3 regions of the Lysinibacillus sp. FSL L8-0126 genome follow, and region 3 is predicted to be linked to each of the others. Evidence: riboswitches for the same ligand, from Rfam matches in the RefSeq annotation. Region 3 holds a riboswitch; each other region holds the start of a gene.

Region 1 (4,240 bases), 450 kb from region 3:
TTTACTGAAATAGGTAAGATTCAAACTCTCACCATCCCTCATCTCTAATACATCACTGACATTTTTCGCACTATAAAGATGAATAACTGTATAGATTTCATCCCCATTTGGATATTGAAAATAATAATTTGGCCCTGAAAAAACACCAATCAAGTCCAATTCATTCGCTACCAGTCCTGTTTCTTCATGAAGTTCACGGGTAGCAGTTTCATTCAGTTCCATTGAGCCACCAGGTAATCCCCAATCCAACGTATCTGAACGATGTTGAAAGAGAATTTTCTTGTCATCGTTGACTACAAGAATTGTCGCCCCGATACTGATAATCGGTCTACTACCGATGTGTTTCCTTAATTCTGAAATATAGCCCATATGTGCTCCTCCTCTATATTATAAAAAAACTATTCGCCTTTTTTATTATAAAGACCTCTATTTCACTTGTAATCCTTGAAAATGGAGTTATTGGTATAGATGAACAATCTTTTTTTGTACAAAATAATGCTCAAAAATGCAGAATAGTCAATCAAAAATGAAAAATAGCTTTTTATAATCAGTCTTTTCTGAATTTTACCTATATTGATTGTTTTGAAAACTCTATGTTAAGGTAAATAGACAAATTGAATATGCTAAATTTTGGTGGTTCAAATGGAGTCCATTCCATTTGATTAAAAGGGAAGTTGGTGAGAGTCCAACACTGTCCCGCAACTGTATTTAGGAGCTCGATAACAAGGCCACTGTTTTGTTTGTCAAAATGGGAAGGTGTTATTGAAGTGTTGATTATAAGTCAGGAGACCTGCCACAAAATAAGCATCAATTGACCTACGAGGATAGGGAGGTGTTAGCTACTGCATGATTTTTGTGAATTCCTGTAAATTCACTGTTATTTGGTCTGTCATGCTTTTGTAGATTAACAACTTCTAAAAAGGGGTAGAAGTTGTTTTTTTGTTGTTCTTTCGTGTTGGAATGGTAACGCTTACAAGAATAATTAAACAAAGGGGCTGTCATTGAATGGAGTTAACTTATTCACCAGGTCTTGATGGGGTCATTGCTGCTGAAACAAAATTATCTTTTTTAGACACTGTAGGAAGTCAAATTGTTATTCGAGGCTACGACTTGATTGAATTATCACAAAGATATTCGTATTTAGACATTGTCTACTTGCTACTGCATGGCGAAATTCCTACTGCCGAGCAACAGGCTGACTTACAGGACAAATTAAAAGCACATTATCAGGTTCCGCAAGAGATCTTCCAAATCTTCAAGCTCTTGCCTAATGAAACACATGCGATGGATGGACTGAGAACTGGAATTTCTGTTTTAGCAGGCTTTGATCAGCACATCAATGATCGTTCTACTGAAATGAACTTGACGCGAGCTTATAGACTTTTAGGCGGTATGCCTAACATCGTAGCCAATAGCTATCGTGTCTTAAACGGACAAGATGTTGTGGAGCCAGATAGTCAGCTTTCCTATAGCGCCAATTTTTATTACATGATTACTGGTAGAAAACCAACGGCGTTAGAAGAAGAAATTTTTGATCAGTCTCTCGTTTTATATAGTGAGCATGAGATGCCAAATTCAACGTTTACGGCTCGTGTTATTGCCTCTACACAATCTGATTTGTACGGTGCTTTAACTGGAGCTGTCGCATCATTGAAAGGAAATTTACATGGAGGGGCCAACGAGGCAGTCATGTACATGCTTCTAGAAGCCAAAACAGTAGCAGGCTTTGAAGCCTTGCTGAAAAATAAACTGCAAAATAAAGAAAAGATTATGGGCTTTGGTCACCGTGTTTATATGAAAAAGATGGACCCAAGAGCACAAATTATGAAAGAGGCTTTGCATAAATTATGTTTGGCACAAGGGGATGATCGCTTATATCACATGTGTGAAGCTGGTGAGAAGGTGATGGCACAAGAAAAGAGCTTGTACCCAAATTTAGATTATTATGCAGCACCAGTATACTACATGCTTGGCTTGCCAATTGAAATCTATACACCTATCTTTTTTGGCTCACGAACGATTGGCTTATGTGCTCACGTCATTGAGCAGCATGACAATAACCGATTATTTAGACCTCGTGTCCATTATATTGGCGAGCGTCATAACCTTGAAGAATTGTCGGTATAATCAAGTTTTAACAACTCGCCATAGAGCTGATGGGCATTCTGACCAATGCCTATCAGCATACTAGTATATCAAATTCATGCCTTGAAAGGAAGATATAGATGATTAAAACAAATGACATATCTAAGACAGATCAATTACTTACAGATATTGCGGATTACGTAGTAAATACAACTATTACAAGTGAAGAAGCATACGAAACGGCACGCTATGTATTATTAGATACATTAGGGTGTGGCATTTTGGCCTTACAATATCCTGAATGCACGAAACTTCTTGGCCCAGTAGTACCAGGCACAGTCGTTCCCAATGGTACACGTGTTCCTGGAACTTCTTATGTTCTTGATCCTGTAAAAGGTGCCTTTAATATCGGTTGTATGATTCGTTGGCTGGATTACAACGACACTTGGCTTGCGGCTGAATGGGGACACCCTTCCGATAATTTAGGGGGCATATTAGCTGTGGCTGATTATTTGAGTCGCGTGTCTGTTGCTGAAGGGAAAGAGCCACTTAAAATGAAAGACGTATTAGAAATGATGATACAGGCCCATGAAATACAAGGTATTCTCGCATTAGAAAATAGCTTAAATCGTGTTGGGTTAGACCATGTACTGTTTGTCAAAATTGCGACAACAGCTGTTGTGACAAAGGCATTAGGTGGCACTCATCAGGAAATTGTCAACGCCTTATCAAATGCTTGGATTGATAATTCGAGCCTACGAACATATCGCCATGCACCGAATACGGGTTCTAGAAAATCATGGGCTGCTGGTGATGCAACAAGCAGGGCAGTACACTTAGCCATGATGGCTGTGAAAGGCGAAATGGGCTATGCAACGGCCTTATCTGCACCTGGCTGGGGCTTCCAAGATGTTCTCTTTAATAAGCAAGAATTAAAGCTTGCTAGACCACTAGCATCTTATGTGATGGAAAATGTTCTATTTAAAGTTTCTTATCCAGCTGAATTCCATGCACAAACAGCTGCCGAATGTGCCGTTCATTTACACAATGAAGTGAAAAATCGTTTACAGGACATTGAACGCATTCAAATTACGACCCATGAATCCGCTATACGAATTATCGATAAGGAAGGACCTCTTAATAACCCAGCTGATCGTGATCACTGTCTTCAATACATTACAGCAATAGGGCTTATCTATGGCGATATTACAGCAGACCACTATGAAGATGAAGTGGCTGCAGATCCACGTATCGATAATTTAAGAAATAAAATGGTGGTTGTGGAAAAACCCCAATATACAATTGATTACCTAGATCCTGAGAAACGTTCGATTGCCAATGCTGTTCAAGTTTATTACAAAGATGGCACATCATCTGAGCTTATTGAATGTGAATATCCTTTAGGACACCGTTTCCGTCGTGAGGAAGCATTCCCTCAAATCATCGATAAGTTCCAGCAAAACATTAGCACCCATTATTCTCAAAAACAATACAGCAAGATTAATGAAGTTTGTGCTGATCAAGCACTTCTTGAAAATAGTGCTGTTCATGAATTTGTTAATTTATTTGTTTAACTTCTTTCAGGAAATTAAAGCCTCTGGCGAATGTCACGAATCGGGAAGGAGTTAATAAAGGATGTTAGCCTAAAATCCTCCCATCCTTGCGATAACGGCTAACTGACCTGCATCACAGCCACTTTCGGACGTAAATATGCCGAGGCATCATTGATTATTAGGAGGTTTTTATAGATGGCGTGGATTGTAAATGAAGCAATAGCACAAAAACAATTGGCTGAACAATTTCGAACACTCATTACTCGTTCAACGATTTTACAAATCCCAGGAGCTCATGATGCAATGGCTGGCTTAATGGCTAAAAAAGTTGGCTTTGAGGCATTATATCTTTCTGGCGCTGCCTACACTGCCAGTAGAGGCTTACCTGATTTAGGCATGATTTATTCAAATGAAGTTGCACAGCGTGCGAGCGAAATTATTCGTGCGACTAATTTACCGCTGCTAGTGGATATCGATACTGGCTTTGGTGGTGTCTTAAATGTTGCCCGCACAGCTCGTGAAATGGTAGAGGCTGGAGTAGCTGCTGTACAGCTAGAGGATCAAAATCTTCCCAAAAAATGTGGTCATTTGAATGGGAAAAC
Region 2 (4,240 bases), 440 kb from region 3:
TTCATATAAAAAGTAAATCTAGATTCTAAACTTCTTTATTTTTTGATTATTCATTATTTTCAATTATAACTTTCGAAGGAATTTCACCATCTATTACTTATATCTTAATTCATTGTGTATCTAAACTATGTACGAGATTTTTTGTTACTACGGATCTATGAGCATTAAATATACTAGCGTATTTCACATAGAAACAGCCTATATTCTAAAGAATAATAGACTGTTTGACATGTCGAACGTATGGATTACTCGATTTCGACAAATAAGGACAATTCCTTATAAAATTCAGGCGTTGCTGCCGAATTCACTTGAAAATGAGGATTATATTTTGATAAAAGTTTATAGAGAGTAGTTGCGGTTAACAGATTCTGTTCTTGATCGAAAGCCCTGAAACTTTCATAGACCTCCTTCACTTTACCATTTATTGAATGACAAAAAAACTGTTGAACATCTGCATCCTCTAAATAATCCTTTTCCCATCTGTAACATATTAAATTTGTTAGGAAAAACATTTCTAATCCAGGCATTTTTCCAACTTCAATGAGCAATGACATTCCATAATGAAATGCATTTTCCAACCATTTTATGCCGTGGCGATCTTTGTAAAAGCGCATCAACTTTTGTAACCCATGTCCTTGCTCCTTCACTAGATAAGCATGGATATTTGTATGACCAGCAGTTCTTTCCCATTCATCGAGAGAGAATTTATACTTCCTTACCAGTTTCATCCAAAGCTTTTGAAGCTTGTCTTCAGAAAGGTATTGTGTTTGTTGATTCCATCTTAGAAAAATGTCTAAACTTTCTAATACCAAGCCTCTTTCCATTTCAAAATGATCCAATTTTCTATATAAAACTTTTTGATTCATATCTATGTTGTCCATTATGTCTTCAGATTTTTTATCTACTATCATGACATGTCTCGACTAATTCATGCTTGATCGTTAAATAGGCATCATTAATAGATGTATAATCATTTGGGTTTTCTTCTATTAACTTCCTAATATAAAGCTGTAATGGCCTAATATGCTCACCAGAAAGGTTGTTCATAATTTGCTGCTTTAACTGATTTATATAAAATGAAATTGAATGTGATGTCATCTTGTTCACCCCTATTTATTCATAAAAAAAACATCTTGCCCTAATGGGAAGATGCTAGCTATGACTGACATACTTCATAGTTCTTCAACCAATATAAAATAAGTCGTCTATATTGAATAGAGACTCTTTTTTTGGTTGTCGCACTATGAGTATGATGAAGGTAATTCGTCACACTCAACACCCCCTATCCGCGTAGGTTTTGGCTGTACTAGATAAAGGCAGGTCTCCTGGCTTATGATCATCACACATTTTTCCCTTCCCATTACTTACATAACAGTGGTTTTTAAAATGTGCTCCTAATTACAGTTGCGGGACAGCGACGGTTTTTCACCGTTCTTCCCTTTTAAACAAATTCTATTGAATTTGTACCTTTATCCTTTTATTCCGTTTTTTATAGTATAACATATCATTCAATTTTCTCTGACAAAACCCTATGAAAATCTACAGAAAAACACTTAAGAAACCACCTACCTCTTAACAAGTAGATGGTTTCAGCCTTTATTGAGCGAAGTTGTCATTATTCTTACTTCTTTACGATTTCACTCCTATCTTGAAAGAATTTTTCAAGTATATCATCTGTAAAATCAGCGAATGTTTGATAGATATAACGCGGATTTCGATCCTTATCAATGACGACAGACCTAACCCCTTCATAGAAATCCTCATGATTTAAAAAGTTTTTTGCCAAGATTAAATCAGTCGCAAAGCATTCTTCTACCGTTTTATGTTGGGCATCTATCAGCTGCTTTAATGTAATTTTTAAGGATGATGGAGATTTAGATAGAAGCAACTGCTTTGTTTCTTGTGCAAATTTGCTTGGGTCATTGTCTAAGGATTCGACTATCTTCTCCACTGTATGTTTTGAGAAATGTTGATCGATTTCATTTTGAAGGATGGCAAGCTCACTGTTTGCTGTTGGTGTACTTGAATAGTCCTCTATTAATTGCTTTAGAGCTGTGCTAGTCTCCACTGTATGCCAGTCCGTTTGTTCAATGCCTGTGAGGAATGCTTGTAAATGATCACTCGTCATATAGCTATCTGCACCATTAGCAAAGAGAACATCTGCAGCTTGGATGATCGAAGCTGTTAAAGCTAAGTAATATCCTACATAGCCAGGCGCTTTATTTAGAAAATAGGCAGCTCCAACATCAGGAAAGAAGCCAATATTCATTTCTGGCATAGCCCATTTTGTTCGCTCTGTCACAATTCGGTGGCTAGCCCCATACGTTAAACCAACCCCACCTCCCATGACAATGCCATCAAGGCAAGCAATGATAGGCTTTGGGTAGTGATAGATTGCCCTATCTATGTGATATTCTTCCTCAAAAAAGATTTCGGCATTTTGGAAAGCTTCCTGACTGGAGCGAGCTTTATAGAGTGTTTTAATATCACCCCCAGCACAAAAGCCCTTTTCGCCAGCACCTCTTAGAATTATCAAGTGTATTTGATCATTCGCCTGCCATTCCTTTAGTTTCTCACCAATGGGCTTTAGCATTTCTATAGAAAGTGAGTTTAAAGCTTGAGGACGATTCAGCGTAATGCTTGCTGCGCCACCCTCACTGACGGAAAATATTACTTCATTTGTCATAGTAGTTTCCTCCCTTACAAATGTTTAAAGTTGGGCTGTCTTTTGTCAATAAATGCTTGAACGCCTTCTCTAGCATCCGCTGTTAAAAATAACTCAGCAAAGCGTGTTCGTTCTAATTCCAGCCCTTTTTGGAGATGATCCTTCCCACCTTGAATTATACATTCAATTGTACGGGATACACTTGTCATACTTTTGCCCTCAACAAAAGACTGAGCAAGGGCTTTGGCAGTTGGCAGAAGCTCATCTGGCTCCGTCACCACTTGAATAATACCTAGTTGTAGTGCTTCGTCAGCACTTAATTGCTGGCTTGTTAAAATTAATTGTAGAGCCTTTGCTTGCGTTGTTATTCTGCTCAGTCGTTGAGTGCCTCCGAATGTCGGCAGTAAGCCAAGCTTTAATTCTGGTAAACCAACAATGGCATTACTTGAAGCAATCCTGAAATGACAGCCTAACGCTAGCTCTAGTCCTCCTCCAAGGGCTGGCCCATTAATAGCAGCAATAACAGGCTTTTTCATGGCTTCAATTTCATCACATAGCGCTTGGCCTGCTTCAGCCATTTGTAATGCTCTATCCTGTTGCCCAAAGGCAGCAACAAATTCCTTTATATCTGCTCCCGCAGCAAAAAATCGTCCAGAGCTGGTCACAATGATGGCTCTCGTCTCTTCATCCTCAGCTAATTCTTTAAAAATGACACGAAGATGTTCAATAGAAGCTGATGACAACGTATTTGCTGGTGGATGATTTAAATGAATAAGTGTGATGGAACCTTCTTTACTAACATTGGCAAATGTATCAACCATGATTTTTCCCTCCTGTTTATGATAATGAACTGATCGATTTTGGATTGTTGATGATCCCTCTTGCAATCTCTCGCTTTTTCATAAAGAGATTCTGATGGAGTGGGATGTTTAAGCGCTGAATATGATCTAGCCTTGTTTTTCGCTTTTGTTCATTTGTTTCAGCAGCACAAATAATGTCGATTGTACTTTTTTCTATTTTACGATAGCCTTCCTGACAAAGAATATCTGTCATCAAATGCTTCATATTGTCACATGCGTTCTTTTCCGTCCGCAGTAAAGAAGCTTCCATAACATAAATATCTTTTACTATATCAGCTAGCAGACGCATATATTCCTGCTCTTGCTCCAATTGAATCTGTGCGTCAGCAATGACAGCGATGGCTATTTGCATTAAGTACTTGGAAAGACGGATGTATTGCTGATTCTTTTCTGCTGGTTGATATGCTACTGGAGCATTTTCGGTAGAGGTTGCTTGTGAATACTTCTTATATAATAGCTTCGCCATTGTTAAACGGTTGATTTCATTTGTTCCTTCAAAAATACGGCTAATTCTAGCGTCACGATATAAGCGTTCAACCTCGTAGTCTTGCATATAGCCATAGCCACCATGGATTTGTACAGCTTCATCTACAATTTCCCCAAGCACTTCTGAGCAATTGACTTTATTGAGTGCGCATTCCAGAGCGAAATCAGCTATTTTTTGAACCATTGACTCTTTATCCGTAACTTCCATCGCATCATCTATTTCTCCTGC
Region 3 (4,240 bases):
CCATCAAAAACAATCGTCCCAGCTGACGGTTGTAAAATACCATTAAGATGCTGAAACAATGTTGATTTTCCAGCGCCATTATGACCAAGGATGGCAATTTTTTTTCCTTTTGGAATGTGTAAAGTAATGTCTGACAATGCCTTCGTACCATCTGCATAGGCATAGGACAAGCGGTTTAGTTCAAAATAGAATGCTGTCATGAGAAGTACCCTCCATATACAATGAGGAATAGGAATAGTGTCGCTATGCCTAGCCAATTTTTCTTGCTATAGGAGCCCATCTCTTGCCAGTAGACGGCTTCGCCACCCCGTGACTGCATGGCATTATTAAGCTCACGACTACGCTGAAACATTTCAGCAAATAGCGCCACAATAAGCATGGATACGGAGCGTAGCCATTGCATTGGAGAATGGTAGCCAAGACGCGCTTGCTGGGCAAGATGTATTCTGTACATGCTTTCTAAAAATATAAAAATAAAACGATAGGTTAGTTCAATAAGCTCAACCAATAAAGAGGGCAGTCGCCATTGTCGGAGCACATAGCAAATCCCTTGTACGGATGTGGTCAAAATTAAAAAGTATAAACAACTACTACTGCCAAGGACAATAAAGAACAATTGTTGGGCGGACAGGGCACTTGCTTTTCCGATGAAAATTGTCCAATTCATCCACGTAAAAGACCACAGATGGGCAGGTAATACATGAGTTGCTGGTGTGATTGACAGCAAGATGGATACAAGACTTGTTAGTAAGAAAAATCCAGGTAGCAATAATAACTTAACATAGTAGGTAAGCGGAATTTTTGCACCTAAAATGATAAAAGCACTCATTACAAAAAATGTAATGAGTGAAAGTCGTTCATCTCTCATGATGAGCGTTACGAGAAGTAGACCAATTGAAAGTATCATTTTTTCTAGCGGATGAACGGACGCTAGCTTATTAAGATACGCATACTTATCAATGAGTAACATAACGGGTTAACCTTCTTTATGCTTGCCGCGCATATAGCCGATGAAGTAGCCAATAAAACCAGCTCCAATAGCTGCCTGTAGCACGAATAATAAGCTTTCAATTTCACCACTTGGTGGCTCCCATAAGCTTTCAAACCACGGTTCATATTCTGCATTGATTTCGCCAATGGCTGCTTCTGCCTCTCCATCAGCACCACCAAATTCTGCACCTTTTTGTATAAACAATGGGATGATAGCTAACAGCACAACAATCGCTAATAGTAATAAATTTCGTTTCATCTACTAATGTGCCTCCTTTGTTGAGAAAACACGCAACATTTTTAATTCGCTGACATTGTACTTTTTCAAGAAATTCATCACAATGACCGTTAAAATTCCTTCACTCACCGCTAACGGAATTTGAGTTAAGGCAAAAATACCTGCGAACTTTGTAAACGATGCCATAAAGCCGCCAACCTCTGAAGGGAAGGCTAATGCTAACTGTACAGAAGTCACAACATATGTACCTAAGTCACCAAGCATCGCAGCAAAAAAAACAGCTAGTGAAAATGACAACCCTATTTTTTGAGCCCCTTTAAAGACAAAGTAAGCAATAAATGGGCCTACAATCGCCATAGAGAAGGCGTTCGCTCCTAAAGTGGTAATCCCACCATGTGCTAATAATAAAGATTGGAATAATAAAACAATCGTTCCGATGACACTCATAGCGAGAGGTCCGAATAAAACCGTTCCAAGTCCAACACCAGTTGGGTGGGAGCAACTACCTGTAACCGAAGGGATTTTTAACGCCGACAGCACAAAAGCAAAGGCTCCTGAAAGACCTAAAAGCATTTTGGTTTCAGGGTTTTCTTCAATTGTTTTGCGAATGGAGCGCAATCCTAGAATAATAAATGGGATAGAGATGACCCACCAAAAAATAGCCCATTCGATTGGTAAAAAACCTTCCATGATATGCATAGCAAAGGCACGTTTTGGCACGAGTAAAAAGGCCAATAAAAAATAACTAAGTTTCCACCATGAAAATTTCAAAAGCTTTCCTCCTTACTAATAGATTTTTAGAATGTAGCGTGCGTAAATAAAAAAGCACTTCTCCGTTGTTGGAAAAGTGCATAGCTAAAAAAGCAAATAACATTCTCATCTGCTAAGCCGCACACCTATCCTCGTAGGCTGAAACGATCACATATTTTTCGGCAGGTCTCCTGGCTCTAGTTCAACACTTTATAGGTCTTCCCATCCGTTGGACAGTGACATGTTCTATAAAGCTCCCTAATACAGTGGCGGGACCGCGCCGGACTCAAACCGGCTTCCCTTTTAAGCAAAATGATAAGTATTTTACACCGAAAAAACATTAAGTTGTGAGATTTCACGACAAAGTGTAACATGATTTTCCATAAATATGCTATACTTTTTTTAAAAATATTTTCAATTGAAGGTCAATAGAGAAGATTCTGATAACTACTGAATTGTCATAAATAGGGAGATATTATAATTTTTATACCCGGTCTACACACAAAATTGATAAAATTGTCATAAATTTTTATAGAAATATTGAAATTTTAAAATAATGAGATATGATAGAGACAGTTTTCTATTCTATTAAGAAGATAATAAATTTCATATAAAACGTCGATAAGTGCTCGAATAACTCGAGATAATAGGGAAATTGGTGAAAATCCAATACAGCCCCCGCTACTGTAATAGCTGATGAAATCGCAAAGCCACTGGTGCAAACTTGGGAAGGTGCGATAGTAAAATGAAGCTTAAGTCAGGAAACCTGCTTATTTGATTGTGCATGCAAACTTTTCGGAGGGAGAAGTTGAAGCAAGAGCGAGTACCTGTATTTTATTTTATTCGTTTTTATTTGGCTTCTACAAAACCTTTACTCTTCGTAATTAGAGTAAAGGTTTTTCTTTTTCCAGAAAGCAAATGAGGGGAGACAGAAGATGACAACATGGAATTTAGAGGGGATGAAAACACATCTCTTTATTTGTAATGGTAGTAGCTGCATGAACAAAGGTGGGGAGGAAATTACCCTAGCTATTCGAGAAGAAATACAACAGCAAGCACTTGATCAAGAGATACATACAACAAGAACGCGCTGTAATGGACGATGCAAGGATGCTTGTGTGGTCATCGCCTATCCGCAAGGGAATTGGTATCGTGTACCATCAACAGAGCATGCTAGAACACTTGTACAAGATTTACATCATGAATCCTTATACAACGAACATGTCTTTACACTTCGTGAAGGTACATTACAGCGTACAGCACAAACGACAGCCATTAAAGGGATCGAAAAGGTGAAAGAGGGGTAACAACATGGCGCAAAAAGGAAAAATTTTCGTAGTGGGCTTTGGACCTGGAGACTTTAAGCATATTACGACACGGGCGGTAGAGGCATTACAACAAAGTGATATGATCATAGGCTACAAAACCTACGTGGAGTTGATTCAAGATTTAGTCAGTGCGAAGTCGATTGTCAGTACTGGAATGACCGAAGAGGTGTCCCGTGCGCAGGAAGCGGTGCGCCAAGCAGAGGCTGGAAGCATTGTCTCAGTCATTTCAAGTGGTGATGCGGGTGTCTATGGTATGGCGGGATTAGTGTATGAGGTATTGATTGAGCTAGGCTGGACAGAAGCAACGGGGATTGAGGTAGAAATTGTCCCTGGTATTTCTGCCATCAATTCATGTGCTAGCTTACTTGGTGCCCCGATTATGCATGATGCCTGTACGATTAGTTTAAGTGACCATCTAACACCATGGAATTTAATTGCCAAGCGCGTCGAGGCAGCCGCTATGGCGGATTTTGTAATCGCTTTATACAACCCAAAAAGCGGTCGCCGAACAAGACAAATTGTCGAAGCACAGCGCATTCTCTTAGAATATCGTTCGCCTGACACACCAGTAGGACTTGTGAAAAGTGCTTACCGCGATCGTCAAGAAGTGACGATGACAACATTAGCCGAAATGCTGGAGCATGACATTGGAATGCTGACGACAGTCATTATTGGTAATTCGTCGACATTTTTCTATGACAATAAAATGATTACACCACGTGGCTATCAACGTAAATATACATTGGGTGAAGAAAAACAACCCTTACGTCCACATCAACGTTTACGTGAAGAAAATGAACCTTGGGCAATGAACCAAGAGACAGGGACTGCACGACAAGACTTTACAGCAGATCCTAATGCAGGGCGTTTTAATAAACCCAGTGTAGCCGCTACGCCAAAGCCAAAAAAAACAGCACTTGAAATGGCTACAGCG

Evidence for each region. Region 3 has a riboswitch for cobalamin ahead of MHI34_RS16560 (energy-coupling factor ABC transporter permease). Riboswitches for the same ligand answer to the same signal wherever they lie in the genome.
Region 1: it holds a riboswitch for cobalamin, as region 3 does, so the genes downstream of both, mmgD (citrate synthase) here and MHI34_RS16560 (energy-coupling factor ABC transporter permease) in region 3, are expected to answer to the same signal.
Region 2: it holds a riboswitch for cobalamin, as region 3 does, so the genes downstream of both, MHI34_RS18610 (hypothetical protein) here and MHI34_RS16560 (energy-coupling factor ABC transporter permease) in region 3, are expected to answer to the same signal.

The regions. Positions count from the first base shown of each region.
Region 1 covers NZ_CP152028.1:3,854,782-3,859,021, reverse strand. The annotation lists gene MHI34_RS18645 (NUDIX hydrolase) at 1-369, opposite strand, end outside; cobalamin riboswitch at 618-813, shown strand; gene mmgD (citrate synthase) at 1,006-2,127, shown strand; gene prpD (2-methylcitrate dehydratase) at 2,226-3,659, shown strand; gene prpB (methylisocitrate lyase) at 3,834-4,240, shown strand, end outside.
Region 2 covers NZ_CP152028.1:3,849,060-3,853,299, forward strand. The annotation lists gene MHI34_RS18605 (hypothetical protein) at 246-911, opposite strand; gene MHI34_RS18610 (hypothetical protein) at 898-1,098, opposite strand; cobalamin riboswitch at 1,298-1,486, opposite strand; gene MHI34_RS18615 (enoyl-CoA hydratase/isomerase family protein) at 1,622-2,686, opposite strand; gene MHI34_RS18620 (enoyl-CoA hydratase-related protein) at 2,701-3,486, opposite strand; gene MHI34_RS18625 (acyl-CoA dehydrogenase family protein) at 3,503-4,240, opposite strand, start outside.
Region 3 covers NZ_CP152028.1:3,409,360-3,413,599, forward strand. The annotation lists gene MHI34_RS16545 (ATP-binding cassette domain-containing protein) at 1-200, opposite strand, end outside; gene cbiQ (cobalt ECF transporter T component CbiQ) at 197-970, opposite strand; gene MHI34_RS16555 (energy-coupling factor ABC transporter substrate-binding protein) at 977-1,249, opposite strand; gene MHI34_RS16560 (energy-coupling factor ABC transporter permease) at 1,253-1,999, opposite strand; cobalamin riboswitch at 2,142-2,327, opposite strand; cobalamin riboswitch at 2,585-2,767, shown strand; gene MHI34_RS16565 ((2Fe-2S) ferredoxin domain-containing protein) at 2,914-3,285, shown strand; gene cobJ (precorrin-3B C(17)-methyltransferase) at 3,290-4,240, shown strand, end outside.